One region of the Ruminococcus bromii genome, then DNA from elsewhere that is predicted to be linked to it. Evidence: a T-box and tRNA genes for the amino acid it is inferred to sense, from the RefSeq annotation. Region 1 holds a T-box; the other holds one or more tRNA genes.
What was found. The T-box of region 1 lies ahead of pheS (phenylalanine--tRNA ligase subunit alpha). A T-box ahead of a tRNA ligase gene usually reads a tRNA of that ligase, here a tRNA-Phe.
Positions count from the first base shown of each region.

Region 2: it encodes a tRNA-Phe, which carries the amino acid that the T-box ahead of pheS (phenylalanine--tRNA ligase subunit alpha) is inferred to sense. The anticodon was not compared.

Region 1 is NZ_CAKMVP010000003.1:176,505-184,014, reverse strand. Features, by position in the region: gene QDI94_RS01140 (hypothetical protein) at 1-285, opposite strand, end outside; gene QDI94_RS01135 (HD domain-containing protein) at 404-979, opposite strand; gene QDI94_RS01130 (NAD(P)H-hydrate dehydratase) at 1,187-2,059, opposite strand; gene QDI94_RS01125 (hypothetical protein) at 2,064-2,606, opposite strand; T-box leader at 2,721-2,957, shown strand; gene pheS (phenylalanine--tRNA ligase subunit alpha) at 3,003-4,055, shown strand; gene pheT (phenylalanine--tRNA ligase subunit beta) at 4,071-6,440, shown strand; gene QDI94_RS01110 (IreB family regulatory phosphoprotein) at 6,643-6,888, shown strand; gene QDI94_RS01105 (hypothetical protein) at 6,905-7,210, shown strand.
Region 2 is NZ_CAKMVP010000003.1:1,054,797-1,077,991, reverse strand. Features, by position in the region: gene QDI94_RS05490 (carboxyl transferase domain-containing protein) at 1-1,122, shown strand, start outside; gene QDI94_RS05485 (DUF2118 domain-containing protein) at 1,161-1,526, shown strand; gene QDI94_RS05480 (oxaloacetate decarboxylase subunit alpha) at 1,557-2,960, shown strand; gene QDI94_RS05475 (hypothetical protein) at 3,115-3,795, shown strand; gene QDI94_RS05470 (fibronectin type III domain-containing protein) at 3,992-6,136, shown strand; gene QDI94_RS05465 (hypothetical protein) at 6,381-6,824, shown strand; gene QDI94_RS05460 (prolyl-tRNA synthetase associated domain-containing protein) at 7,119-7,664, opposite strand; gene QDI94_RS05455 (hypothetical protein) at 7,700-9,835, opposite strand; gene QDI94_RS05450 (ABC transporter ATP-binding protein) at 9,813-10,709, opposite strand; gene QDI94_RS05445 (GntR family transcriptional regulator) at 10,702-11,079, opposite strand; gene sigG (RNA polymerase sporulation sigma factor SigG) at 11,295-12,077, shown strand; gene QDI94_RS05435 (YerC/YecD family TrpR-related protein) at 12,280-12,582, shown strand; gene QDI94_RS05430 (class I SAM-dependent DNA methyltransferase) at 12,582-13,358, shown strand; gene hslO (Hsp33 family molecular chaperone HslO) at 13,364-14,254, shown strand; tRNA gene QDI94_RS05420 (tRNA-Val) at 14,418-14,493, shown strand; tRNA gene QDI94_RS05415 (tRNA-Asp) at 14,499-14,575, shown strand; tRNA gene QDI94_RS05410 (tRNA-Phe) at 14,582-14,657, shown strand; tRNA gene QDI94_RS05405 (tRNA-Gly) at 14,665-14,740, shown strand; gene QDI94_RS05400 (IS481 family transposase) at 15,064-16,188, opposite strand; tRNA gene QDI94_RS05395 (tRNA-Val) at 16,661-16,736, shown strand; tRNA gene QDI94_RS05390 (tRNA-Asp) at 16,742-16,818, shown strand; tRNA gene QDI94_RS05385 (tRNA-Phe) at 16,825-16,900, shown strand; tRNA gene QDI94_RS05380 (tRNA-Gly) at 16,908-16,983, shown strand; gene QDI94_RS05375 (SDR family NAD(P)-dependent oxidoreductase) at 17,650-18,450, shown strand; gene QDI94_RS05370 (hypothetical protein) at 18,602-18,772, shown strand; gene dpsA (dipicolinate synthase subunit DpsA) at 18,896-19,771, shown strand; gene QDI94_RS05360 (dipicolinate synthase subunit B) at 19,768-20,340, shown strand; gene QDI94_RS05355 (helix-turn-helix domain-containing protein) at 20,384-20,593, opposite strand; gene QDI94_RS05350 (helix-turn-helix domain-containing protein) at 20,948-21,172, opposite strand; gene QDI94_RS05345 (hypothetical protein) at 21,359-22,513, shown strand; gene QDI94_RS05340 (hypothetical protein) at 22,927-23,195, shown strand, end outside.

The DNA.
Region 1 (7,510 bases):
TGAAGATAACAGCACAATAACTTCATCTGCATTGTTCCTGTCGGCAAATTCCTGAAAATCGGTGCAGTAATCATCTCCTGCATAATAAATTTCCGTGAGGGTACAGCCGTTCCAATTGGCGTCGAACTCTTTTTCAATAGTATCAACAGCAGAGTTAATATCATCTGCGGAATAGGTTTCAGAATCCACATCGTGAGTCTTCACTTTGTTTATATCTCCTCCGCAGGCACTCAAACCGATAACAAGAAATACACACATAACTAAACATAAAATTTTCTTCATCATTACTCCTTTCAAAATCGTCATCATTTTGACAACTTTTTTCGCAAAAAGATTCACGTTTCTACTTGTATTTTAAATCAAAAACCGCAACGCTTTTTATTCTCATAAAGAACAATTCAACTTACGATTGATTAACTGTTTTGTATATATTATTTCCTGTTTTTTTCTCAAAATAATTTTTTAATCTTATGTTTGAATTCCATTTTTCTTGTGGGTAATAACCATATCTTTGTTTTACATCTCTCATACGATCTTCAATATTCAACACACCGCCACTGCCTGCCAATGCATCGCATAACTGAATTAATTTGTCATAATCATCCATATTCACTTTAGCAAGAGCAGTTTCTATCAATTCAAGTTCTTCATCAGAAACATCGAATTTACCAATGTATTCCTTTACGGTTGAATTATTAAACGAATGTGTCAGGCAAATTTTTGCGACCTCATCATATCCCAATGACATCATATATGTATATCCGTCATAAACATGACCTAAATGCCTAACACCAAACTTTCTGCCAATATCATGGAGTAACCCTAATATGTATGCCTTTTCCGAATCCAAATTTTCACATAATTCCGCAATCTTTTCAGCACATTTTGCTGTAATGCGACTGTGATTTACCCAAGGACCCGAATTACATTGTTCAGCTTCTTCTAATATTTTTTCAGCTTCCGCTCTTGTTGGCATCATTTTTATTCGCCTCCATAAACAGAGTTATATGTAAAACATTACCTCACACTACTGCATAAAAGTAATTTTGTGACATTTATATAATCTGACTTAATATAAATTTTGTGCTGTTACTTGCGGACGGATAATATCCGCCTCTACAAAATTATCTTCATTTTCACAAGTTTATATCGCAACAAAATTCCTGTTTCTTACTTGTATTTTAAATCAAAATCCGCAACGCTTATATGCAAGTGGGATGCAATTTATCAGGTCTGTGGGGAGCATTGAGATTTTGCCGTATTTTTCGGCGGCAATGTCGCCTGCAAGACCGTGGAGATATACTGCCGCTGCGGCTGATGAAAACGCACTTGCGCCCTGTGCAAGAATTGATGCGGTCATTCCTGCAAGCACATCACCGCTGCCGCCTGTTGCCATTCCCGAATTGCCTGTCGGGTTCACAAGCACCTTGCCGTTTGGAGAGGCAATTACCGTTCCTGCTCCTTTGAGAACGGTTACAACACCGTACTTTTGAGCAAAATCGAGGGCAACTCTCTCCCTTTCCGCATTTACAAGCGGTGTTGCAAGACCTGTAAGTCTTGACATTTCGCCCGGGTGAGGAGTAATTATAATCGGTGCTTTTTTTCTTAAAAGAATTTCAGGCTGTTTTGCAACACAATTGAGTGCATCTGCGTCAAGCACAAGCGGTGTTGTGGAATTTTCTATTAAAGAAAATACAATTTTTAATGTATCGTCGCACACACCGAGTCCGCAACCGACAAGAGTTGCAGAGGATTTGCACGATTCGCTGACTAAAAACGGAACATTTACCTTTGAGATTCTGCCGTCTGCATTTTCGCTGAGAGGATAGTAAACGCTCTCAAGAATCGTTTGGGCAACAATCGGGTAAATACTTCTCGGCAAGGCACATTTTGCAAGACCTATGCCCGTTCTTAACGCACCCTTTGCCGACATAACCGCCGCCCCTGCCATTCCGTAGCTTCCGCAAACGCAGAGCAATGAACCCAGAGTTCCCTTGTTTGCATCATCGGGGCGTTCAAAAATTGCACTTTTTACAACATTTACATCTGTTACTGTCATACAATCAACTCATTTTTCTTTTATAGAATAACTGAACCACAATATTCTTGTTGAGGTGCGGTTTCATACCGTTGAGAATATCCTCGTTCGGAGTAAAAACAAGAAGACATCTGCCATATGCAGGACTGTTAAAAACAGCAAAATAGTTTTCGTCCTTGGAGTCAATATCTCTTGCGGCGATAAAAGTTTTGAGAAATCTCATCTTCTTGATTTCGGTATCGTCTTTTTCAAGTCTTTCAATCTCGTTAATCTGAACCTTGCACATGGTTTTTCTTTTGCGCAATGCAACAACCTTTGCAATTTCAAGCTCATTGCCCGAAACCGAATATTCAAAATCGACCTTCTGAATACTGAACACATACCAAACAACATAAATTCCGCCTACAAACACGAAAAAAGCCACATAGATAAGATATGCAATTGTTGCAAAAGCAAGTAAAAACAATGTTGTCGGCACTAAAATAAGCAAAAGCACCGAAACAATTTTTATAATCAGATTTTTAGGTTTGTTAACCCGTCTTACAACCTGTTCGTTAAAATTATTCAATGTATTTTCTCCTTTATGATTGATATTTCATATGATATCACAGGCTGTTGTTTTTTTCAACAAAAGATACAAAAACTCTTGCAAAAAAAATGTTTTGGTGTTATCATAGAAAAAGATAACATGATGACGAAGAAAGTAGCGTTTGCGTGATACCGTCAAAGAGAATGTGTGCCAAGGCTGAAAGCATACAACGGTGTTGCAGGTGTGAAGTTCCCTTCCGAGTGGTGAGGTTGAAATTTTCAGTAGATCTCAACGGCTGACTCCGTTACAGGTTGTGAAAGTGTCTGCTTTCGGGAGTGTTTGCTTTGATGCAAAAATCAGGGTGGTACCACGGATTATTTCGTCCCTGCGTAATTGATTTTACGCAGGGCTTTATTATTTTTACGGAGGTAATTTATGAACGAGAAATTATTAAGTTTAAAAGACGAAATCAAGTCAAGACTCGGCGAAACACAAGATTTGACCGACCTTGACAAAATCAGAGTTTCTTATCTTGGCAAAAAGGGCAGCATCACGGCTCTTTTAAAGGGTATGAAAGACCTTCCCAATGAAGAAAGAAAAACTTTCGGTGCTGAGGTAAACAAGCTCAAAGCACAGGCCGCACAACTTATTGAAGAAAGACTTGCTGAGCTTAAAGAAAAGGAAATTCAGCGTGAAATCGCCTTAATGCCGCAGTTTGACATTACATCGCCTGTTGCACTTGCAAGGGGTTCTTATCACCCAATCACCCTTGTTCAGAGAGAATGCGAAAAGATTTTCTCATCAATGGGATTTAACATTGAGGACTACTCCGAAATTGTAACCGACTACGAATGCTTTGAGGCTCTTAACATTCCTAAGCACCACCCCGCAAGAGATATGCAGGACACTTACTACCTTGACAACGGTCAGCTTTTAAAGTCACACACATCAGCCGCACAGAACGCAATTCTTAAAAAGTACGGCAAGGGACTTATCGAAAACGGCACACCTATAAAAGCCATCTTCCCCGGCAGATGCTTCAGAAACGAGGCTACGGACGCTTGTCACGAAAACACATTTTTCCAGATGGAAGGCGTTATGGTTGACAAGGACATTTCAATTTCAAATCTTATCTACTTTATGAAAACAATGCTTTCCGAGGTATTCAAAAAGGATATCAAGGTTAGACTTCGCCCCGGCTTTTTCCCATTCGTTGAACCGGGTTTTGAACTCGACATCAGCTGTCTTATCTGCGGCGGCGAGGGTTGTCCGTCATGTAAGCACAGCGGTTGGCTTGAGCTATGCCCCTGCGGTATGATTCATCCCAATGTTCTGCGTGAGGGCGGAATTGATCCCGAAAAATACACAGGCTTTGCGTTTGGTCTCGGTCTTACAAGACTTGCAATGATGAAGTACGGAATCAAGGATATCCGTGACCTTAACAGCGGCAGTCTTAAAGCACTTTCACAGTTTACTGATGACGAATAAGAGAGGAGATACAAAATGTTTTTATCTATGAACTGGATTCAGGACTTTGTTGATTTGAGCGGTCTTGATAAAATTGAACTTATCCGCAAATTTTCTCTTTCCACAGCCGAGGTTGAAAACGATATTCTCCGCAAGGGCAGTGAAATCAGCGGTATTGTTGTAGGTGAAATTAAGTCGGTTGAAAATCATCCCGATTCAAAGAAACTTCATCTCCTCAAAATTGATGCAGGCGAAGATGAACTTATTGATGTTGTCTGCGGTGCTCCGAATGTAAGAGTCGGTCTTAAAACCGCTTTTGCAAAGGTTGGCGCTAAAATCGGCGAAATCACGATTACACCAAGAGCTCTTGCCGGCTTTACATCAAACGGTATGTGCTGCAGTGAAGCTGAAATCGGTATCAGCGATGACAACTCCGGCATTATGGAAATTACAGACGATGTAAAGAACGGCACAGACCTTAAGGATATTTACGAAATTGACGATATTGTTTTTGAGGTTGATAACAAGTCGCTTACAAACCGTCCCGACCTTTGGGGACACTACGGAATCGCAAGAGAATTTGCCGCACTTGCAGGCAGAGAGCTTAAACCTTTTGACCTTGACGATTTAAAGGCGTATGACGGTCTTAAAAAGATTGATATGAAGATCGAAGACACTCTCTGTCAGAGATACAGCTGCTTACAGATTGAGAACATCAACCGCAATGTCAGCCCCGTAAATATGAGAATCCGTCTTTTCTACTGCGGTATGAGAGCAATAAACTATCTTGCCGACCTTACAAACTACCTTATGCTTGAAATGGGACAGCCGATGCACGCTTTCGATTCAAGAAAGGTTGAAAAAATCAGAATCAAGCGTTTTGACAAGCCTTTCACTTTCAAAACACTTGACGGTGTTGAAAGAAACATTGACGAAAACACACTTATGATTTGCAACGGCAACACTCCTGTAGCAATTGCCGGCATCATGGGCGGTCTTGATTCGGAAATTGTTGACGATACAACTACTCTCACACTTGAATCTGCAACATTCAACGCAGTTTCCGTAAGAAAGTCAACAGTAAGACTTGCTCACAGAACAGATGCATCAATGAGATATGAAAAATGTCTTGATCCTGAAATGACGGTTACTGCAATTGCAAGATTTGTATATCTTCTCAAAAAGTATGACAGCGACATCAAGGTTGTTTCTTCGCTCACAGACGAGTACGCATTCAGGTATGACACAGTGGTTCTTGACTTTGACAAAAACTTTGTTGACCGCTACACAGGCATTGAAATCAGCAACGACAGAATTGTTGCAACACTCGAAAGCCTCGGCTTTAAGGTTGAGCTCAACAACGATAACTTCAGCGTAACGGTTCCAAGCTGGAGAGCAACAAAGGATGTTACAATCAAGGCTGACATCATTGAAGAAATCACCCGTATTTACGGCTATGACAACTTTGAAATTCACACAACACGCTCTCCCCTCTACCCCGTAAGAGCAAGCGTTGTTAAAACTACGGAAAACAAAATCAAGGATATGCTCGTTAAGAGATACAATCTCCACGAACTTCACTCATATGTATGGGCATACAACGATGAACTCAAGGCAATTGACATTCCTGTTGAGGATAATGTTAAGCTTGCAAACGCAACTAACCCGAATATTGAAACATTAAGAAATTCAATTGTTCCCACACAGCTTTGTCAGATTAAATCAAACCTTTCATTCTCAAACGATTTCGGTATTTTTGAAATCGGCAGAGTTGTAAACGGTCTTGACGAAAACGGTCTTTGCATTGAGAACAAAAAGCTTGCAATCACACTTTACAGCAAGACAAGAAATGTTAAGGACATCTATTTTGAACTCCGTGACATTCTCGCAGTTGTAACGGATGAAATCAAGCACAAGGCTCTCACATTTGAAAAGGCTGAACCGACTCACAGCTACGAACACCCCGTGAACCTCTATTCGGTATGCCTTGACGGCAGAAATATCGGTACAATCGGCATTGTTCATCCGACGGTAAACAAGAAGATTGACAAAAAAGCCGCAATTGTATTTGCAGAAATTGATGTGAACGCTTATGCAAACACAGAGGCCGCTCCGATTGTTTATGACGAACCGTCAAAGTTCCCGCCGATGGACTACGACATCAGCGTTGAAGTTCCTCAGGGAATGTTCTTCTCACACCTTGCAGAGTGTTGGAAAAACGAAGGCGGAGAGATTCTCAAAAGCACAAAGATTGTTGACACATATGACACAGATACAGTTCACAGCGTAACAATCCGCTTTGAGTTCTCGTCAAATGAAAGAACACTTTCATCAGCCGAGGTTCAGAAGATTATGGACAAGATAATTTCAAATCTTTCTGAAAACGGAGTAAAGCTCAGAGGCTAAAAATTATGGGGGCGGTTTTTCCGTCCCCTTTTTGTGACATAATCTGGCAAGCATAAGATAAAATTAAAAAATATTACTGCTGTTTTATCACACAAAGCAATGTTTTTGACATTGAAATAACATAAATTAGGCATATTTATTAAAAAGTGCTTGAAATTTACTTTGAAATATGGTATAGTAGCAGAATAGGAGGTGTTTCAGTATGTTGGATAAGACAATGATTTTTTCTCTTGGTGAGGAAAAAGATGACCAGATAAAAGCAGGGCTTACAATCGTTTATGATGCCCTCCGCCAAAAAGGATATAACCCTATTAATCAGATTGTGGGATATATTTTAAGCGAGGATCCGACCTATATTACAACATATAATAACGCTCGCAACATCATCAGCAAGATCGACCGTGACGACCTACTTGAAGCACTGGTAAAATCGTATCTTAATGTTTAAGAAAGGATGATGCCTTGTGGCAGATACCAAAAAGACCGAAAAGAAATTTTCGACTTACAAGGGCAGACCGCTCGTTCGTTGCAATGACGAGATTTACTACGGCAGTATGGAAGAACCGTATGTTATAAGAATGCAAATCAAAAGCAAAAAGGATGTCAACGGAACTGAGATTGCCGATAAGGTAACAGTTCAGCTAATGGCTACAGACCCTTATCTTTCACCGAGAAAACAGCTTGTTAAGTCAAGCGAGAAAAAGGGATTGTTCCTTGCTATGGATATTGCAGACATCTGGCTTGAAAGAGCCCTTGCAAACAAAATGTAATTTAACATTGAATTTACGGAGTAATCGGTTTTGGTTACTCCGTTTTTTCTTATACGGCGAGCCGCCGTTCCCTTCTCGTGAAGACAGTTTGCAAGTATCACAACATATTTTGCCCGAGCGTAAATTAGACATCCGCTTTGATGAGAAACTTTTGTTTCATCATATATGGTTGATATGATAAAAATAGTGCATTCGTTTGTAGCGGCGAACAACATCTTTGTTGCATTTATAAAACCAGTCTTATCACAAACTTTTTACCGTTACATAAAAAGTGTATAGTGGATGTTCCCATACAAATGA
Region 2 (23,195 bases), 890 kb from region 1:
AACAGCGACATTTGCGGCGGTGCCATGAGTAAGGCACAGGCTGCCAAGCTTAAAAAGCTGTATGGTCTTGCACTCAAGACAGGCGCTCCTGTTGTAGGTTTCTATGACAGCATTGGCGGCAGACTTAAGCAGGGTACAGAGCTTCTCGCAGGTTGCGGTGATGTTCTCAATGCGGCTGCGTCACTTTCCGGTGTTGTACCGCAGATCTCGGTTGTTCTCGGCACTTGCCTCGGAACAAACGCTCTTAACGCCGCAAGCGCAGACATCGTTATCATGAGCAAAGACGCACAGCTTTCACTTTCGGTAACAGGCAAGCATTCCGATGCCGCTTACAATGCTGAAAACGGTATTGCCTCAATCGTTTGTGACGATGCAGACAAGGCAATCAAGGCTGCAAAGGAACTTATCCTTTATCTTCCGTCAAATAACCTCACAATGGCTCCTCAGTCATTTGAAGAAGCTCCGGCAGAGGACGGTTGCGGTTGTGTAGTCAGCAGAACAGTTGACGGCAACAGCATTGTAAAGCTCTTCAATGATTACGGCAAGGAAGCAAATGTTCGTTTTGCAAGACTCGGCGGTCAGGTTGTAGGTATTGTTGTTACAAAGGGCAAGGAGCTTGGTTGCAAGTCTGCAAACAAGGTAGCAAAGTTTGTTCGTTTCTGCGACGCTTTCTCACTCCCTATTGTAACATTCGTAAACTGCCCGGGCTTTGAGTCAATCAAGTCGGCAACAAAGGCGTCAGCCGCTTATGCTGAGGCAACAACAGTTAAGATTTCTGTTGTTACAGGCAAGGCAATCGGTTCAGGCTATGTTGCTCTTGCAGGCACAGGCGCTAATGCAGATGTTGTTTACGCACTTCCCGATGCGGTTATTTCACCTGTTAATGTTGAGGCTGCCGCATTCATTATGGCTCCCGAAGTTATGAATGTTGCCACAGATAAGCAGGCTGAGGTTGCTCAGAAGTTTGCTGACGAGAATCTTTCTGCTTACAATGCCGCTCAGAACGGCTATGTTGACGGTATTGTTGAAGAAGCTCAGCTCCGTCAGACTCTTATTTCTGCTCTTGATATGCTCTCGGGCAAGCGTGTTTCAACACTTTCAAAGAAGCATTCAACTATCTGATAAATGATTACTTGTTAAAATAAAAGGGGATACTAAAAATGAAGAATTTAAGAATTACAGTTAACGGCACAGCATATGATGTTCAGGTTGAAGAACTCGGTGGTTCTTCAGCTCCCGCAGCAGCCGCTCCTGCTCCGGCAGCCGCTCCCGCTCCTGCAGCAAAGCCTGCAGCTCCCGCAGGCGCTCAGGGTTCTGTTGTTGTAAAGGCTCCTATGCCCGGTACAGTTGTTAATGTTGTTGTTTCGGCAGGACAGGCTGTTAAGGCCGGAGATGACCTCGTATTCATCGAGGCTATGAAGATGGAAACTCCTGTTAAGGCTCCGCAGGACGGCACAGTTGCAACAGTTGATGTTGCAAAGGGTGAGTCTGTTGACTCAGGTAAGGTTCTCGTAACACTTAACTAATCAATAATTCGGAGAAAGGGATGCTGTAAAATGGCAAAAAAAATCAGAGTTACCGAAACTGCTCTGCGTGACGCTCATCAGTCACTCATTGCAACAAGAATGACAACAGAGGAAATGCTCCCTGTTCTTGACAAACTCGATAAAATCGGTTATTACTCACTCGAATGCTGGGGCGGTGCAACATATGACTCATGCCTCAGATTCTTAAACGAAGATCCGTGGGACAGACTCCGCACAATAAGAGAGCATTGCCCTAACACGAAGCTCCAGATGCTTTTTAGAGGACAGAATATGCTCGGTTATCGTCACTATGCCGATGACTGCGTTGAGTACCTTGTTCAGCGTTCAATCGCAAACGGTATTGACATTATCCGTATTTTTGATGCTCTTAACGACATCAAGAATCTTAAAACAGCTATCAAGGCCGCTAACAAAGAAGGTGGTCATGCACAGGTTGCTATCAGTTACACAACAGGTCCTGTATTCACAGATGAATACTATGTTGAGTATGCTAAGAGAATTGCAGACGCAGGTGCAGATTCAATCTGTATCAAGGATATGGCTGCTCTTCTTACTCCGACAAGAACCGAAAGCCTTGTAAAGGCTATCAAAGCCGCTGTTCCGGAGCTTCCGCTTCAGCTCCACACCCACTACACATCAGGTCTTGCATCAATGTGTCTTTTAAAGGGTGTTGAGGCAGGTGCCGACGGCATTGACACAGCAATCAGCCCACTCGCTCTCGGTACATCACACGCTCCGACAGAGTCAATGGTTGCCGCTCTTTCAGGCACAGAGTTCGACACAGGTCTTGACCTTAAACAGTTCTCTGACATCCGTGCTTACTTCATGACTCTCCGTGAGAAGTACATCAAGTCAGGACTTCTTGATCCTAAGATGCTCGCAACAGACGCTAACGCTCTTATCTATCAGGTTCCCGGCGGTATGCTTTCCAACCTTCTTTCACAGCTCAAGCAGGCCGGTAAAGAAGACAAGCTTGACGAAGTTCTTGCAGAAGTACCCCGTGTTCGTAAGGATTCAGGTTATCCTCCGCTTGTTACTCCGACATCACAGATTGTCGGCACACAGGCTGTATTCAATGTAATCACAGGCAAGCGCTACTCAATGTGCACAAACGAGTTCAAGGGACTTGTTGCCGGTGAGTACGGTACAACTCCAATGCCTATTGATCCTCAGTTTCAGAAGAAGATTATCGGTGACAAGAAGATTATCAAAGGCCGTCCTGCAGATCAGCTTAAGCCTGAGCTTGATAAGCTCCGTGGCGAGATTGAGCAGTGGATTGAACAGCCTGAGGATGTTCTTTCTTATGCACAGTTCCCGAAGGTTGCCCTCGACTTCTTTGAAAAGAGAAGAAATGCCAAGGTTGGCATCAACGGCGACAAGCTTGACAAGAAAAATATGGTTCACCCAGTTTGATTTGACAACTAAAATTAACATTTATGCCACCTTCATCAACGAGGGTGGCATTTTTTGTAAACTAAAGTTGCTTGAAAATCACCTCTTTTTTTGCTAAAATCCTAGTATAAGCTGACAGTCAGCTTAGTTTTAGAAGAAAAGAGGATGAAATTTCGTGAAAAAATTATTATCAATCTTAATCGCAGTTATGATGTGCTGTGCAGTAACCGTTACCGCCTTTGCGGCAACTCCTGATGAAGCACCTGCAAAAGATATGCAGGCGATAATCAAACAGGCTATGCTCGACAACTACTATACAGATACAAAGCCTACAGAGCTTGAAATCCGTATTGTCGGAGGAAATGAAAAAGGAAGTGTATATTTTGAGCATACCGATAATTTGAGTTATACTTCGGCGGCTTATGAAACACAGCTTGGCAACTATACCTACTCATACACTGCGGCTGATGAGTTGCTCGTTTACAACAACGGCAAAATTTACACAATGAAGAATGCTTACGAAAGCGGAGTTATTGACGATAGTATTCTTGAAGAATTGTCAAAAATGAATTTTGGTTTGAAATCTAATAAACCGAATACAACTGTTCCTACTGAGCCTACAACTACGGTTGCAACAGTTGACGAACCTGTAACAGTACCCGATACAACTTCTGCAACTTCGGCAACTAAGCCTGTTTCAACAAGCGACACAGCTACAAATGACACACCAAACAATTCACAGAACAACAGTGGTGCAGTTCAGACAGGACAGAACAGCATTGCAATATCCCTTGCAGCTGCAATGCTTGCAGGTTGTGCAGTAATTTTTGCAAAACGCAGAAATTATTTTAAATAATTCAAAACATCAACAGAATATATAAAATAAACCGTTCTCGCTTTTGTGAACGGTTTATTTATTTTAGCTTAAAAATTTGTGATAGTTTATCAAGATGTATTGCTTTTTATATCATTTAATGTTACAATTAACCTGCATAAAAATTTAGCGAAAGTTTTTAATAATGCGTAGAATATTTACAAAGTGAGGGATAACTATGAAAAAGTTTTTACCTATAGCTATGGCGGCGGTAATGTCGATGTCTGCGGTTGCGGTTTCGGCAGTTCCTGCAAATGCGGTTGAACCGCTTAACACACCCGTGCAGTATGCACAGGTTGCAAGGGCAAGCTTGGCTACTCCGAAAATTTCAAAGGCCGAAAGCGTTTACGGCGGTGTAAAGCTTACATGGAACAAAGTAAGCGGTGCGGCTAAGTACAGAGTTTACTACAAGGGTCGTAAAGGTTGGACACGAATGGTCGATACAACTTCAACCTCATATATCGACAAGGATGTTTCATCTGGCAGGAATTACACCTATACTGTAAGATGTATTTCTGCTGACGGAAAGAGCTTTACAAGCGGTTATGATTCAAAGGGGACAACTGTAAAATATGTTGCTGCTCCCGAAATTTCAAAGCTTGAAAATGTAAACGGCGGTGTGAAAATCTCTTGGGGCAAAGTAAGCGGTGCAACTAAATACAGAGTTTACTACAAGGGCCGTAAAGGTTGGACACGAATGGTCGATACAACTTCAACCTCATATATCGACAAGGATGTTTCATCGGGCAGGAATTATACTTATACTGTAAGATGTATAAGTGATGACGGAAAGAGTTTTGAGAGTGGATTTAACCCAAAGGGGTCAAGTATCAGATATAATCAAGCTCCTAAAATACTTGAAACCAATGTTGTAAACGGCGGTATTAAGGTGATTTGGGAGTCTGAAAACAATACAAATTACAGATTGTACTGCAAAACAGAAGGTAAGGGCTGGACAAAAGTATGCGATAACAAAACAGGTGTTGTGACACATAAAAATTTACAGCCGAATAAAACCTATACATACACTGTAAGAGCAATCAGTTCCGACGCTAAAAAGTATTTGAGCGGTTATGACCCAGTGGGAATGAGCGCAAAATATGTTGCCACACCGAAAATTTCAAAAACTGAGGTCACATATGACGGCGTAAAGCTGACATGGAACAAGGTTGCAGGTGCAGAGAAGTACCGTGTGTACTACAAAGACGGTGAGGGTTGGAATAAACTTGTAGATACAAAAGGTACAAGTTATCTTGACAAGGGACTTGTATCAAGAGAACTAAGCATAAAAGATAATTCCGTAAACGGTCAGTATATTTATACTGTTCGTTGCATTTCAAGTAACGGCAAGGCTTTTCAGAGCGGTTATGATACAAAAGGTTCTAAGGCGAATTTAGGCAATGAATGTCCGGAAATTGTTCGTGTTGACTCAATGCATGGCGGAATTACAGTTTCATGGACAGATGTTTGCGAAGACAATTCAAAGTATCGTATTTATGTAAAAGAAAAAGGTTCGTGGAAAAAGCTTGCTGATACAACAAATAATTATTACACTCATAAAAATGTAAAAGCAGGACAGACCTACACTTATACCGTAAGATGTGTTTCTAAGAACGGCAAGAAATTTACAAGTATCTATAATCCGTCAGGTGTGACATTTAAGTATAAGACTACAGACAAAACAAGAGATGCATACATAGATTATCTGCTCAAGCATGAATCGGAATGGCTGCCTGAACTCAAGGTAGGAAATGTTGCTTTGGCTGGTGTGCAGTTTGCCGATCTCGATTTTGACGGTGTTCCCGAGCTTATAGTACAGGAAGCAGGGAATGAGGAATACTATTTGAAAGCAAAAGTATATACTTTTAAGGACGGAAAGTTCTCGTTAGTCGGATTTGATGATTATAGAACTTATATCCCGAATCAACTGACTTATTTCTATGACAAATCTGCTAAGAAATATATAATTAATGCCGTTGAATTGTCAACCTCAAATGTTGACCGTTATCTTGACTGCGAAAACTATACATTGAATTATGACGGTACAGTTTTGAATGTTCGTGGATACTCTTGTGCTCATTTGGCTCTTGAAAGTCGGGGATTGGAATACTATTATTACAATCAGAGCGGAAGAACAACAAAACAGGCATATAATGCCACAAATATGAGTGTACTCGGTAATTGTGTAAATGCACATATGTTCAGTCAGTTTGTTTACTGTTCTGTTGACGGCTATCCAAAGCTTTGGAATAGTTATAGCGAAACACAGAAGAAACAGCACCTTACTGATTCTTATAATGCATTCTCATACGATAAATACTAATTGAAACATAGATTGGTGTGAAAAATTTCATACCTATAGCCACGGCGGCGGTTTCGGCGAATGCGATTGAACTGCTGAAAATTTTGCAGCATTTTATGGATGGGTATTTTATAAGTGGCGATTACAAATGGCATAAATTGTATTTTAATATTTACAAAGTTGTTTAAACAATATTTGTTCAGCAGCTTATTAAACAAGGTGCATACATTGTGCATTAAAAGTCATTATACGAGGAGGAATTATTATGAAAAAATTATTATCCCTCGCAATCGCAGCTCTGCTTACTTTTTCGTGTGCTTTAACCGCCTTTGCGGCTGAAGACAATTCGGCAACTCCCGATGAGGCAAAAACACCCGTGGAGCTTAAAATAATTGAGCCTCCGTCAAAAACCTATTTTGGGGAAGATGTTATTCTTCCGCCCGAATCAGTTAAAAATGTTTATGCAGACAGCGAGCATTACTATGCTTTTGCTGACAAAATGAACGCATACAGCTTCAACCCGATTCTTGACCTTTCGGATGCAAAGCTTGAAGTGGTTTACAATGACGGTTCTTCGGAAAGTGTTGATCCAGCCGACTGTACCGCAGAAGTTTCCGATCCGTTTAATTACGGCGAGGTAATGCGAACAGCTCTTGATACCGCAGGCAATCTTGAACTTGATACACCGTATGAAGAAAATCTAAGATAAGGATAATGCAACTAAGAATACTGTGATGAACGATAACGGTTCTGTTCCGACAGGCAGTCCGATTACAACAATGTTATTCACATTATCTGCTGTTATTGCAGGCGGTGCATTGTTTCTTTCTTACAGAAAAAAGTTTGAAAAGTAAATCAAATAATTGACACTCATTTTTCTTAATATTCAGACAACTGCCCCCGAATCTTTCAAAGGTTCGGGGGCAGTTATGTTCTGTAAAAACAAAACGGCAACGGGATAAATTTTTCCGTTGCCGTTTAATACTTTTAATGATTTCTACACTTAATCTTCACCGATAAGCTTTACGATTGTTGCGGTGTGGTGAACCGCATCAAGATACTTTCCGAAAACATCGGCTGTTTTGATTTTTAAACTTGAGGTGTTTACACACGGATGACAGCCGACATATTCGCCTTTCAAAACATCCTCGTCAACAAGAAGTCTTACTCGGTTGTCATTGTCATTCATAAGCCCCATAACGCTCACCGCACCCGGCTTGATGTCGAGAAATTCGAGCATAAAATCGGGAGATGCAAACGAAAGTCTTGCACTTCCGATTTGCTTTGACAGTTCCTTTGTTTTAAAAGGTTTGTCACCCGGCATCATAAGAAGATAGAAGTCGGTTTTCTGCCTGTTGCACAGAAAAAGATTCTTGCAAATCAGCACATCAAGTACAGCGTCAATCTCGTTGCAAGCCTCCATTGTGTCAGCGTGTCCGTGGTCGGTTCGCTGATATTCAATTCCAAGGCTGTCGAGAAGGTCATATACTCTGATTTCACGGTCTTCTTTGCCTGTTAAGTCGGTTGGTCGTCCGTTGTAAAGTTCCATTTAAAATCCTGCTTTCCTGTAGTGTAATGCCTGTATCAATATTCGCTGTCATCAATGCCCGATACGCTGTCTGAGTAATCAGAATCATCATAATAATCGTCATATGTGATTATACTTGTTCCGTTATAATCATCGTTTGCCTTGACATACATATTTTTGTCGAGCATACCGAGATCCTGCAAAACCTCAATTGTCTTTGTAAAGCTTCTCGGAATAACATAGGATGCGGTTGTGTAAGCAGTGTCGGAATCTGCAGATTTGTAATAGGATGACAGGTCTGAAATGTAAATATTGTAGGGTGCGCCTGTTGCAAGCTGTATTACACATACAACATCGGGAATGGATTCAACGAGTGTACTGTAATCTGAATAATCAGGGTCGGCTGAACCGTAGAATGTGTTACTGTATCCGACAACTTTTTTAAATTCTTCATCACTGCAGTTGTCAATATCTTTAAGAAAAGCATCCTTGATGCGTTTGTATGTCTCGCCGGGGCCTGTGAGTGCAACTGACTGGCTGTCATCACCGTAATAGCCTGAAGCAATGCGGTTTACAACCAAGTCAGCGTGCTTTTTCTCCGTATCCTTGCGGTTAAATCCAAAAACTGCAAATTCACTTAAATCATCGTATTCCGCCTTTGCAATAGGACTGTAGGTTTTGATATAACCCTTTGAATTTATTATATCCGTGTTGTCGTCATCGTATAGGGTATCTGAATTATAAAATGCGTTGAATCTGTTGTATGCCCTTGTAATAATGCGACCGTCATTGAGCTTGTATGCATATCCGCAGTATGGCTGCGAAAGCTCTTTGCTAAAAAACAGAAAGTTGTCCGTAAACATTGAAACCCATGTGTTCTTGAACTTGTTCTGAATTGAATAGTCACGCTTGTTGATAAGATTTGAATGTGAGTTGGTGATAAAAGTGATTGTGTCTTTGTCTGTAATATCATCAGCCATATCTTTAAGATTTTTGCCGACAGCACTGCCTTTTGACTGATAGTTTGAATTTGCGTCATAGAAACCGGCACTCTTGATATCCTGAGTTTTCGGTACATAGCTGTTGTAGCCGAATGCGTCAAAACAGCAGAGAGCAACACCGACGCAGCTTACAATAATTAACGCACCGAGCGGAATCGAAGTTTTGATAAGCTTTGAAAAGCCTCTGTACAAAATAAGATGAACGATTATGTAGACGGGAACGCTTGCAAGAATAAATCCGAAAACAAAACCCGCATATCCGCCGAAAACATTCATTGAACCGAAAAGAACACCGAGGAACATACCTGCAAGGAATGAAACAAGCACCTTGATTATGTAGCACGGAAGGTGGAATGCAAATGCCGACTGAGCTCTTTCCGCTTTTCTCTTTTTTGCAAGAAAAGCGCCGAGGGCAATACATACAACCGAGAAAATCAGCCAGTAAATAACATTGATTCCGTCATACGCCGCGAGCGGATTGAGTGCATTCATAATGACGCTGTCTTTGAAAATGCCAACATAGAAACCGTCAAAACAACCCACAACAGTGCCTTTGATGAAGATTGCGGAAAGCGGATAAGCTATGCAAACCGCAACGAACATAAGCACGGAGTTAAGCATCGTTCCGCAGCAAACTGCAATAAGACCGAAAAATGCGATTGACGCGAGTGTACCCATACATATTTCGGGGAATAATTTTGTCACTTCCGAAACAACCGAATGTCCCGAACAAACCGATATAATGGATATTAAGCTGAGAAAGAAAATTGCAGGGATAATCGACATAAGGTAAGCCGATACGGATTTTGCAATAAAAAGTGTTGCTCTTCCAATCGGCAGTGAACCGTACAAATCCGCCTTGCGTTTATTGTGCAGATACGAATAAATTCGCACCGTGTAGATGATTGTAAATACTATTGAAATGAGATAGACGAGCGATGCCGAGGAGTATTGAAAAAGTTCAATTTCTCCGATACCGCTGTTTGCAATGCCTGTAATGCTCAACGCAGAAAGCATCATTGAAAAAGATGAATCGTTTCCGAGTACAACGCAGATTGTAAAGCATACTGTAATTGCAACAGCCGAAATAATACCGAATACAATGAGAAATGTATTGCAGGACTTAAGGTCGCTGAGGAAGAACGACAGCATCTGCTTCAGTCTGCTTTTAAAGGATGTTTTCTGTGTCATAACCTGCAACCCCCATTTCACATATAAAAATTTCTTCCAAGGTCATCGGAACAGCTGAGATATAAATCGGATTAAGCTCCTGCAATTTGGGCATAAACTCTTCCTCTGTTCCTTTGATTGTAAGATTAAATATATTTCCGTTTCTCCATGTGTTTATAACATTGATTTCGTTGAAGAATGAATTATCGGGAACTTCGGTGAATGCAACCTGAACCTTGCGGAGTCCAAGCTTGATTTCGTCAATTTCCCTCTCAAGCAAAAGCTTGCCCTTGTGCATAAGACAAATTCTGTCACATAATTCTTCAAGCTCACGCAAATTGTGTGACGCAACGACAACTGTCATATCATTTGCGGAAACATTGTCAATGATTATTTTTTTTACAAGCTTGCGTACAACAGGGTCAAGTCCGTCAAAAATTTCATCAAGCAGCAGATATCTCGGACAGGTTGAAAGCGCCAATATCAAAGCCGCCTGTCTTTGCATACCCTTTGACATATCAATTATCCTTGCATCAGGATCAATCGGAAACACCGAGCAAAACTGTTTGAAAGCGTTCTCGTTCCAGTTTGGATAAAGACTTCGAAAAAGGATTGCAGTGTTTTCAAGAGTTGAGCTGTTTGAAAAATAGGGGTAATCGGGAATGAAAAAACATTCTCCCTTTACTGACGGATTGTCAAGAATGTTTATTCCGTTAATATTCACCTCGCCCTTATCGGGGTCAAACACACCCGACATAATTCGCAGAAGTGTTGATTTTCCGCCGCCGTTGCTTCCGACAATGCCGAGAACAGAGCCTCTGTTTACGGTAAGCGTGAAATCGTCAACGGCAGTCACTTTGCCGAATTTTTTGGTTATGTGATTAACTTCAATCATTCTCTCTGCCTCCTTCGTATACAGAATTGATGATTTCTATGAGCTGTTCACGGGGAACGCTGTACAGCTCTGCATTCTTTACGGCATCACGGAATGTTTTGAGAGCCATTTCTTGGAAAGCTGCGTTTTTTGTCAACTTGTCTGTCAAAAATGTTCCCCGTCCAACAGTTGAATAGATGTAGCCCTCTGTTTCAAGAACACGATATGCCTTTGCAACCGTGTTTGGGTTTACACCGATTTCCTGTGCTACCGTTCGTACAGGCGGCAGCCTGTCACCCGATTTGAACACGCCTGCCGACGCAAGCTTGATTATATTGTTGCAAATCTGTTCATAAATCGGCACACGGCTTGTGAAATCAATTGTGAACATAGCCGTCCTCCTTTTTTTGTATAGAAAATTGTATAATATGGCCAATCCTACAGTTAAATTGTAACATTCAATTGTACCATTGTCAATGTACAATTTTAATTTAAAAGACCGTTTGAGAAATTTTTAAAAGAACTTAAAAAGAATAAAACAGCCAAAACCGTCAATAACTATTGTAAAGACAAAACCGATAAAAATTCAGATTCGGGGGTAATTCTTTGCAATACGGAAAAGTTGAAATCTGCGGAGTTAATACATCACAGCTCAAGCTGCTGAAGGAAAGCGAAAAGCGTGAGCTGCTTAACACAATCAGAAACGGTTCTCCTGCCGAAAAGAAAATGGCGAGGGATAAGATGATTAACGGGAATTTAAGGCTTGTTCTTTCTGTTATTCAGAGGTTTACAAACAGAGGCGAAAATCCCGACGATCTGTTTCAGGTGGGTGTTATCGGACTCATCAAGGCGATTGATAACTTTGACCCTACGCTTGATGTGCGGTTCAGCACCTACGGAGTGCCTATGATAATCGGCGAAATACGGAGGTTTTTGCGTGATAACAATGCAGTCAGGGTATCCCGCTCAATGAGAGATACAGCCTACCGTGCAATGCAGATAAAGGAACAGCTGACTAATAAAAACAATCGGGAGCCAACCATTGAAGAAATCGCCAAAATAATGGAGATGCCGAAAGAACAGGTGGTGCTTTCGCTTGAGGCGATAGTTGACCCCGTGTCGCTTTACGAGCCTGTTTTTTCGGACGGAAACGATACTATATATGTTATGGATCAAATCGGTGACAAAAACGATGATTCCGCTTGGCTTGAAGAAATTGCGGTAAAAGAGGCGATTTCCAATCTTTCCGACAGAGAAAAACGGATTCTTTCAATGAGATTTTTTCGCGGCAAAACTCAGATGGAGGTTGCGGCTGAAATAGGAATATCACAGGCGCAGGTCAGCCGCATTGAAAAAGGCGCTCTTGATACTATAAAGAAAAGCATTTAGCAATATATGCAAAACAGCTGTTCAATCGGACTACTGTTTTGCGGTTACATAGGTTTGTATAAAAATGTATGGGAAAATTACAACTGATTTTTGTAAAAAAGAAGAAAAAATTTAATTCCGCTTTACTTTCGTGCTTTTGTGTGTTAAAATTTTAATGTATAAAAACTTAATGCTTTATTGCAGAAATAAGGAGGTAACGGTTTTGAATTCTAAACTTAAAAATGATTCTACCGACTATTTGTTCAAGGCGATTCTATCGCTTGAAAACGAAGAAGATTGCTACCGCTTTTTTGAAGATTTATGCACAAGCGCAGAACTCAAGGCAATGTCACAGCGCCTTGTCGTTGCAAAAATGCTTACCGAGAAAAAGGTATATACAGAAATCGTCAAGGAAACCGGTGCGTCAACCGCAACCATCAGCCGAGTAAAAAGAGCGTTGTTTGATAACGATACATATGGCTACACTCTTGTACTCGACAGGATTGAAAACGGAGAAAAAGAGTAATGCCGAGCTATTTGTCGTTTGCCCGATTTTATGACGGACTTATGCAGGATGCCTGCTATGAAAAAAGATGCGGCTATATTCTTGAGATTGCCGAAAAATTCAGACATGATATGGGTATAACCCTTGACCTTGCCTGCGGAACAGGAACTCTTACCCGACTTTTGAAAAAGCGGGGAGTGGATGTTTTCGGGATAGATTACAGTATGGAAATGCTTAGCGAGGCAATGCAGAGTGCTTCCAAAGAAGGTCTTGATATCCTGTTTTTAAGGCAGAAAATGCAAAGCATTGACTTGTACGGTACAATAAATACCTGTGTGTGTACGCTTGACAGCATAAATCACCTTACAAAAATTGAAGATGTTGCAAAGACATTTGACCGTGTGGGACTTTTTATGGACGATGACGGTCTGTTTATTTTTGATGTCAACACGGTGTACAAGCATAAAAATGTTCTTGCAGACAATACCTTTGTGTACGAAAACGACAGCGTTTTCTGCGTATGGCAAAACACCCCCGAGGATGATAACAAGGTAAAAATCGACCTTGATTTCTTTGAGGAAGAAAACGGTGTGTATTATCGTTCATCCGAAAGCTTTGCCGAAAGAGCATATACAGATGATGAAATCAGAAAAATGCTCACGGATGCAGGTTTTGAAGTAGAGGCTGTTTACGGCGATCTTACATTTGAAAGTCCTAAAGCGGATGAACAGAGGGTAATTTATGTTGCAAGAATGAAAACATCACGCAACAAAGAGTTTAATGAATCGAAAGGATAACCGATATGGATAAAATAATTCGTTGTATTACATCTGACGGTGCGATTATGGCGGCTTGCGTTGATGCGTCCGACATAGTTTTTACCGCAAAGAAGATTCACCACCTTTCACGCAGTGCCACAGCCGCACTCGGCAGACTTTTGTGTGCAACATCAATTATGGGCGATATGCTCAAACAGAAAGACGCATCAGTCAACCTTCGTGTAATGGGTGACGGTGAACTCGGTCCCGTTATCGCAGTCGGCGACAGCAGCGGCAATGTAAAGGGATATGTCGGCAATGCAGACTGCCCGACGGAATATTACGAAAACGGTAAAATCAATGTTGCAAAAGCAGTCGGCAGAACAGGTATGCTAAATGTTATGCGTGACTACGGTTCAGGCGATCCGTACATAGGTCAGGTTGAGCTTGTCAGCGGTGAAATTGCCGAGGATATTGCAAACTACTACGCAACAAGCGAGCAGATTCCTACAGTTTGTGCCTTGGGTGTGCTTATTGATAAAGAAGACGGAGAAGTTCTTCTTGCAGGCGGATTGCTTATTCAGCTTCTTCCGGGTGCAGACGATACTGTTATTGACAAGCTTGAAAAGAATATTGCAGAGCTTGAACCCGTTACAACTATGCTTGCAAAGGGTATGAGTATTCTCGATATCTGCAAAACAGCCCTCAAAGGCTTTGAGGTTGAAGTGCTTGACGAAAACCCTGTTAAGTATGTTTGCGGTTGTTCAAAAGAAAAGCTTGAAAATTATTTTTGTACCCTCAGCGATGATGACATCCGTTCTATGGTAAATGAGCAGGGTGTTGCCGTTGCAACCTGTCACTTCTGCAATAAGAAATATGTCTTTACAAAGGATGACCTTGAAAAGCTGATTGCAGAGAAAAACAACAAGGAATAAAGATTTTTAAAGGCCTTGTCGCAAATGTTCGTGATGTCACTCATAAAAATGAAAAAAATTTCAAAAAAGTGTTGACATTTTAATCATAATGTAGTATTATGGTATCTGTCGCCGAGAGATAAACGAGATTCGACAGAACTTCGATACAGCGACAAAGGCATGTGGGAGCATAGCTCAGCTGGGAGAGCATCTGCCTTACAAGCAGAGGGTCACAGGTTCGAGCCCTGTTGTTCCCACCACATTTGGCCCGGTAGTTCAGTTGGTTAGAACGCTAGCCTGTCACGCTAGAGGTCGACGGTTCGAACCCGTTCCGGGTCGCCAATTTTTGCCTCTGTAGCTCAGTCGGTAGAGCAGGGGACTGAAAATCCCCGTGTCGGTGGTTCGATTCCGCCCGGAGGCACCAATTTAATGCGGATGTAGCTCATCTGGTAGAGCGCCACCTTGCCAAGGTGGAGGTAGCGGGTTCGAGCCCCGTCATCCGCTCCATAAAATCAGTACAGTTGGTGTACTGGTTTTTTTATTTTACAGATTTTTTTGCCAACCAAGGGGCTCGAAGGCGACCGTTAAGAAAATGCTCCAGTGGAGCATTTTTAGGGAGAGCGTTGATGAGGGTTAGGGTTACGCACCGCAAGCAGTTGGCGAGGTAGAACTTTTCGCATCAAACAATCCCCGTCATCCGCTCCAAATCCAAAGTACCTGTAACGCAGGTGCTTTTTTTATTTTTGCAATTTTTCTGTTTGAGTTGTAGGGGCGGATATCATGTCAAGTGCAACATGGTAACCACCTGTGCAAGGACATGGTATACAAATTCACAGTCTTGAAATCTTGCGGTGAATACGCTTGCCGGATGACGAGTCATACTCAGCAATAACAAAATTGCGATAGCAAACAAGAAATGAATCATTGTTTGGATTAGGTCTGAATTGAACATAATCATTGATGAAAGTTTCACTAAGATATAATTGAAAATTCTGAAAACGGACATATCCCCACGAATTTACTTTTATGACTTTAAAGCCGGGTTCATATTCAAACGGCTCCACCTTGTCAGCAAAAATCCTTTCGCTGTGAGTATAGACATCGGCAGGACATTTGTTCCCAAGTGCTTCATGAGGTCGCAGGCAATTATACTTAGTTCGCCACTCTTGCAGAGCCTTGTCAGCGTAATCCAAGTTCTTGAATAGATTATGATTTAAAAGTTCTCTTTTCATACTGCCATGAAACCGTTCAATTTTTCCTTGTGTTTGCGGATGTTTAATTCTGCAATGTATGGGAAGAATGTCATTGTTCATAAGGAATTTTTCAAACATAGTAAATCCATGTTTAAAACCTGCAAACTGAGAACCATTGTCAGAAAGTACGCTTGATGGCATACCAAACTCATAAAAAGCTTGCTTAAAAGCGTTAATAACGACATTTTTAGTGTTAGGAAAGCATGCTATTTTGATTGAGTATCGTGAGCTGTCATCAAGAATAGTCAATGGATAGCAATAACGATTATCGGCAGTTAAAAACTCTCCCTTGAAATCAGTTTGCCACATATCATTGCAATGTTCTTTCTGAAAGCGTTTAAAAGGCTTTCTTTTGAGAGATTCCTCTTCAGATATGAGTTGGTGTTTATGAAGAATGTTAGTAATGGTTCTTGGACAAGGAATGTTTTTATACCCTTGATTTTCAAGAAAAATTTTAATTTTATCATCACCCCAACCCGGGTTATCGAAACGAACAGAAACGATTAATTCTTCAATGTCGTCAGGCGTTTTGTTAGGAGAACATAATGGTCTGCGTGACATATCAGTTAAGGGCAGTCCCTGTTTAAATCTATCAACCCACTTGCGACCAGTTTTGCGTGTGATTTCATATTTCCGACATAGAGCACTAAAATTATTTGTTTCTAATGCTTTTGTAACAAATTCTAATCTTTGTTTTTCCACAGTTTTACACTCCCACGGCATAAAAACAGCTCCTTCATTTGCTATTTTCTTGCCATTTATTTTATCATAAAACTGTATACTATGTCTTTGCACTGTTGTATACTATGTTACTACACTGCACATATCATCCGCCCGCAAGTAACTACTGAATTCTTTTGACAGACCCGATTTTATAAATGTCGCAAAACAATTGTTATACTGTAACAGCGAACTGCGCTTTCAAATAATACCGTGTGAAAACACGGGGCGAAACTCTTGTTTACTGTTTGAAATAAGGAGTTTACCATACTTGTATTAATAACTTCAGCGACTATGTTCTGATTGCCGATAATCACGAAATTGCAATTAGCAAATAAATTTTAAAAAACTGCAAAAACGATATTGACAATCGCCTGAATTTGTAGTATTATATTACCTGTCGCTGAGATGTAATCGAAATTCGATAGAACTTCGATGAGCGATAAAGGCATGTGGGAGCATAGCTCAGCTGGGAGAGCATCTGCCTTACAAGCAGAGGGTCACAGGTTCGAGCCCTGTTGTTCCCACCACATTTGGCCCGGTAGTTCAGTTGGTTAGAACGCTAGCCTGTCACGCTAGAGGTCGACGGTTCGAACCCGTTCCGGGTCGCCAATTTTTGCCTCTGTAGCTCAGTCGGTAGAGCAGGGGACTGAAAATCCCCGTGTCGGTGGTTCGATTCCGCCCGGAGGCACCAATTTAATGCGGATGTAGCTCATCTGGTAGAGCGCCACCTTGCCAAGGTGGAGGTAGCGGGTTCGAGCCCCGTCATCCGCTCCATAAAATCAGTACAGTTGATGTACTGGTTTTTTTATTTTACAGATTTTTTGCCAAACAAGGGGCTCGAAAGTGTAGCCTTGCGACCGCCGCCAGTGACGGAAAAAGGGAGCAAAGCGCTGTCTGAAATAAGGAACAAAAGGAAGCATATTTATGTGCAACGCATTGCGACTGTATTTCAGACGATAAACCTTAAAATTAAGAGCGTTGATGAGGGTTAGGGTTACGCACCGCAAGCAGTTGGCGAGGCAGAACTTTTCGCATCAAACAATCCCCGTCATCCGCTCCATTAAATCAGTACAGTTGATGTACTGGTTTTTTTATTTTGCAGAATTTTTTGACAAACAAGGGGCTCGAAGGTGTAGCCTTGCGACCGCCACCGGTGGCGGAAAAAGGGAGCAAAGCGATGTCTGAAATAAGTAGCAAAAGGAAGCATATTTATGTGCAACGCATTGCGACTGTATTTCAGACGGTAAACCTTAAAATTAAGAGCGTTGATGAGGATTAGGGTTACGCACCGCAGGCAGTTGGCGAGGCAGAAATTTTCGCATCAAACAATCCCTATGCAGTAGGTTTTTCGGATTGACATAAAGTTTCCTATCTGTTAGTATGATATTGTAGGAGTTTTTGTACTCTTACAACATATTTTTCCCAAAGGAGGATAGGATTATGGGATTTTTAGATGGAAAAACCGCTGTTATTACAGGCGGAGGAAGGGCTGTTCTCAGCGACGGAGGTTGCGGTTCAATCGGCTACGGCATTGCTGTTGCTTATGCAAAAGAGAGCGCAAACCTTGTTATTACAGGCAGAAATGTCAAAAAGCTTGAGGATGCCAAAGAGGAACTTGAAAGACTTTACGGAGTAAATGTGTTGCCTGTTCAGGCTGATGTCAGCAAGGACGGCGATAACGAAAAGGTTGTTCGGAATGTTGTTGACCGAGCTGTTGAAACATTCGGCGGAATTGATGTTTTGATTAACAACGCTCAGGCCTCTGCATCGGGTGTTACGCTTGCAGATCATACAACAGAGCAATTTGACCTTGCTGTTTATTCGGGACTGTACGCAACTTTCTATTATATGAAGGCTTGCTATCCGTACCTTAAAAAGTCAAAGGGAACGGTTATAAACTTTGCTTCGGGTGCCGGACTTTTCGGAAACTTTGGTCAGTGTGCATATGCCGCCGCAAAAGAGGGAATAAGAGGTCTTACAAGAGTTGCCGCCAACGAGTGGGGCAAGGACGGAATCAATGTCAACATTGTCTGTCCGCTTGCATGGACTGCTCAGCTTGAAAAATTTGAGCAGGCTTATCCCGACGCATTCAAGGCGAATGTAAAAGTGCCGCCAATGGGACATTTTGGTGATGTCGAAAAAGAAATCGGCCGTGCCTGTGTTGCACTTACATCACCTGATTTCAAGTATATGAGCGGCGAAACCATCACCCTTGAGGGCGGAATGGGGCTTAGACCGTAGTTTTATTTCAAGAAAAATTCTTTTATTCTGTTATTCGGTAAATCATTAAATAAAATTAAAAAAACATACTAATATGAGTATTGAATTTTTTGTTCATATGATGTAATATCAAGTTACGGAGTACATACAAAAATTACTTTGAGGTGATTGTATGGGAATTTTTGATATAAAGAACACAGATATTTTCAGCAAGGACTATGACTCTGCAAACGCATGGCTTGAGTATAACATTTTTAATGAATGTGAAAAGGACGAAAACGGAGAGTCATTTGATGAGTCCGATGAAAATAATTTTTGGGATTATTTGAAGAAAAACAAATAATAGGTTACAAACAGCGACCGCAGAGTGATATGCTTTGCGGTCGTTTTTATGTGTTGTTCACACACAAGGACACTCGGCATAATATGAGGGTGTAGAGAATAACTTGATTTACGGGTGTTGTGTATGAAAAAGAGCGACATAAGAACATTTGGCATAATCGGCGGTGACAAGCGACAGCTTTTTCTTGCAAAATCAATTTCTGACAGCTGTTACGATGTTTTGCTCGGCGGATTTGACAGGCTTGAAAGCCACGGTTCATTGAGCCTTTGCAATGTTAAAAAGGCAATTTCGGAAAGTGATGCATTGATTTTTCCGTTGCCGTCAATAAGGACAGACGGCAGTCTTAACACTCCGTTTTCAAACGAGAACATTTTGCTTGACGGTGACGATATTGAAATTATCCTTAAAAAGCCTGTTTTTACTACGATGAAAAGCAGATTTTTAAAGGCATATCCAAGGCTTTCGGACGGTGAAATTTTTGATTACGGAGCAAGAGATGATTTTGCGATTCTCAACGCATTGCCTACAGCAGAGGGTGCAATTGAATGTGCAATGAGAGAATATGAGGGAACGATTTCGGGCAGTAAGTGTCTTGTTGCGGGATTCGGCAGAATCGGAAAAATTCTTGCTCACAAGCTTGTTTTACTCGGAGCAAATGTTACAGTGAGTGCAAGAAAGCCGTCAGACCTTGCATATGTAAAGGCACTCGGCTACAATGCACTTAATACGGAAAATCTCAGAACGGTAAAGCGGTTTGACATTGTTTTCAACACAATTCCGAGGTTGATTTTTGACAGGGAACTTCTTATGAATACCGACACAAACACCCTTATTATAGATCTTGCGTCCCTGCCGGGAGGAGTTGATTTTGATACCGCCGAAAAACTCGGAATTTATGCCGTTAGGGCATTGTCGCTCCCCGGAAAATGTGCTCCGAAAACGGCAGGAGAAATTATAAAAACTACTGTATTTGACATCATCAAGGAGGTTTACAGGTGACAAAAGCAACCATAGGATTTGCAATGTGCGGTTCCTTTTGCACCTTTTCAAAGGCTTTTACGCAAATGCAGAGGCTTGTTGACTCAGGCTATGATGTTATTCCGATAATGTCGCAAAATGCCTTTTCAACATCAACTCGTTTCGGAAAAGCGGAGGAAACGGTAAAGAGGGCAGAAGAAATAACGGGCAAAGCTGTTCTGCACTCGGTTGTGCAGACAGAACCGATAGGACCTAAAAAAATGTGTGACTTGCTTGTGATTGCACCGTGTACGGGCAACACGCTTGCAAAGCTGTCGCTCGGGATTACCGACACGGCGGTAACAATGGCGGCAAAATCGCATTTGAGAATTTTAAGACCTGTGCTGTTGTGCGTTGCAACAAATGACGCTCTCGGTGCGTCGGCACAGAACATCGGCAGACTTCTCAACACGAAAAATATTTACTTCGTTCCTTTAAAACAGGACGATTGCATCAAGAAACCAAATTCGCTTGTGGCTGATTTTAATAAGCTTGAAGATTGCGTAACCCTTGCATTGCAGGGAAAACAACATCAGCCGATTTTTTTATAACAGAACAACAGCCGTCTTGAAATGCAAATTTTCAAAACGGCTGTTATTTTATGTTTGGATTGTCTGTGCGACAGGTCAGATAATCAAGGCTTGTGCCGTAGTAGTCGGCAAGTTTAATAAGCAGGGAGAGAGGGATTTCTCTTTCGCCCCGTTCATATTTTGAGTACAGCGACTGGTCGCACATAAGAACCTTTGCAACTTCTTTTTGCGTAAGGTCGTTGTCCTCACGCAAATCTTTTATTCTCAGTTTCATTTCATCACCAAATAAATTATAAAATAGTACATAGTGTCCTATTGATTTTTAGGACGAATTGTCCTAAAATATAATTACCGGAAAACGGGAAACCAAACTGCATTGTCTTTGCGGTACTCATATTCATATAATCGTATTTATCATAAATTGTGTGTTATTGTTTGCACAAGTGTCCAATGAACTCAAAATACAAGATGATGATTACTTTGAAAAATTTAATTCACTTTAAATCAGAGTGTTGCTTAAATAAAAATCATATTTTATCTGTATATATCTTGACAAATACCGCAAAATGCAGTAAACTAATGTCATAAAAATCCCGAAGAACAACTTCGGGACGAATAGCTTGCCGATTTAATTTCGTGTACAGCTTGGCGGATTTTTACTGTCAGTCAATCCCAAAATATAGTCAGTACTTGTGTGATAATGTTTTGCGAGGCAAATCAAAACAGCTGTGGGGATATCACGCTGACCAAGTTCATAATTGCTGTAAACCTGTTGTGAACAATGCAGAATTTTGCTAACTTCTTTTTGCGTGAGGTCGGCATCTTCCCTCAGTTCCCTGATTCTTTTATACACAGAATTCACCTCGCATACAGTATAGCATACCGCAGATTGTTGTATTGCAATATACTGCAAAATGCAGTAAAGCAGCAATGGTATTTTGGGTTAATTTTTAAATAATTATTCAGAGGGGAATGGTGTTTAAAATAAAAATATTAAACTTGCGTATTAAGATAAAACAATAAAATGATGGAGGAAACTATGAGAAAACATTCAAAATTTATTACGATTTTGCTGTCTGCTTTGTTGGCGGTATGTCTTGTGCAGACAGTATTTGTTCAGGCATTTGCAACCGAAAACTCAGCAACACCTGACGAGGTTTCGAAAAATTTGAAGCCTGTATCAATGAAAATTATTAAGGCTCCTGAATCAGCAGAAGTGGTTAACGGAGAAGTTACTGACAAGAATTTTTGGAGCAAGGTTGTAGTTAAAGTAACTTACAATAATGGAGAGTCTTTTGATGTAAATTGCAAAAATCTTGATGATGGGCGGTTTAATGATATTACACCGCCTTATCCCGAAATTAAAGGATATGAAGGCACAATATCTGGTTATTATTCAGTTGTGAACGGAAAAGTATCTATTACACTTTACTATGACTATGCACATAATGCTTATGCACTTGAAAATTCTTATTTATACGCATATTATGACATTAAAAATGTAAAATTTGATCCTGAATCAAATAAAGAAATGGTTGTAAGTTGCGAAATCACAAAGCTTCCGGATAAAGTCTTTACAGCTCCGTTATTTACAAAAGCAGTGCCTAGAGATGACGACTCACATTATGATTGGTATATGTCACTTGATAAGAACAATTCGATCGCAAACAATATGATTGGCACAGAGTTTGTATTGACCTATTTAAATGGCACTAAAAAAACCTTTAAAGTCACTGAAGATACTGAAATAATGAATAGTGTTTCTGGCACTGATTTTGTTATGTATTATTGGACATATAAGAGTACACAGATTAATGATAATCGTTGGACATATTTAGAGGTTACTGATTTAGGAAATTATAAAGCTGATGTTAATGTTGTTTCGACAGGATTTGAGCAAACTGTTACTATCACAGCAAAATCTGTTTCTAATCCTAATCCACCTCTTCCAAACAGTGGCAAGATTAACGGCAACAGCACTATTGACACTCCAACAAAGCCGAGCGATAACATTTCATCCGCAACAAGTGATGTTGCAACAAAAGACAATGCAGGCAATAACAACACCACAAACGGCACAGCCAACAACGGTGTTGTTGCAACAGGCGACTTTGCAACTCCTGCAATTATTGCCACAGTTATGATTTTGGCGGCAGCGGTTATGTTTGTTCTCAAAAGAAAACATACATTTTAATTTAGTCTAATACTTCCATTTTATGTTTATGGGTATTTAACTTAGAGGAAACACTCGATTGTATAATCGGGTGTTTTTTCTGTATGATGAATGTTGCGGTTCGCCGCTACAGAATGGCATTATCTTTGCGGTATTTATATAATCGTATTTATCATAAATTCTGTGCCGTTACTCGCGGGCGCCCAATGGGACCGCCCCTACAGAATGGTATTATTTTTGTTCCTTTTATAGGGTTTGTATTACCGTAATGTTTGCATTTTTACTTTTTGGCGGTCACAGACCGTTGATACAAAATTAAATTTATAACAAAACTGCACAAAAATTTATGGATAAAGACAGCGTGGGGTATTGCTCATGCTGTCTTTTTGTGTTAAAATTGTAGATAACAAAATGAAATAACGAAGGATTTGTCTATGAAATATTGTTCAAAATGCAAGCGACTGCATAATGATGAAGAAACAGTCTGCAAAAACTGCAAGGCTCAGCTTAAAACAATAACCGATGAAAACACTCCAGTGTATCTGCTTACGGCATCGGGCTTTGAGTTGCAGAGAGTTAAAGCCGCACTTGAGGACAGCACCGTTCCGTGTGACGCTACAATCAGAAAATGTGCTGAAAACAGATACAACGCAAATGCCGCAACAGGCTATGACAGTTCATCTTACGATGTTTATGTTCCGTA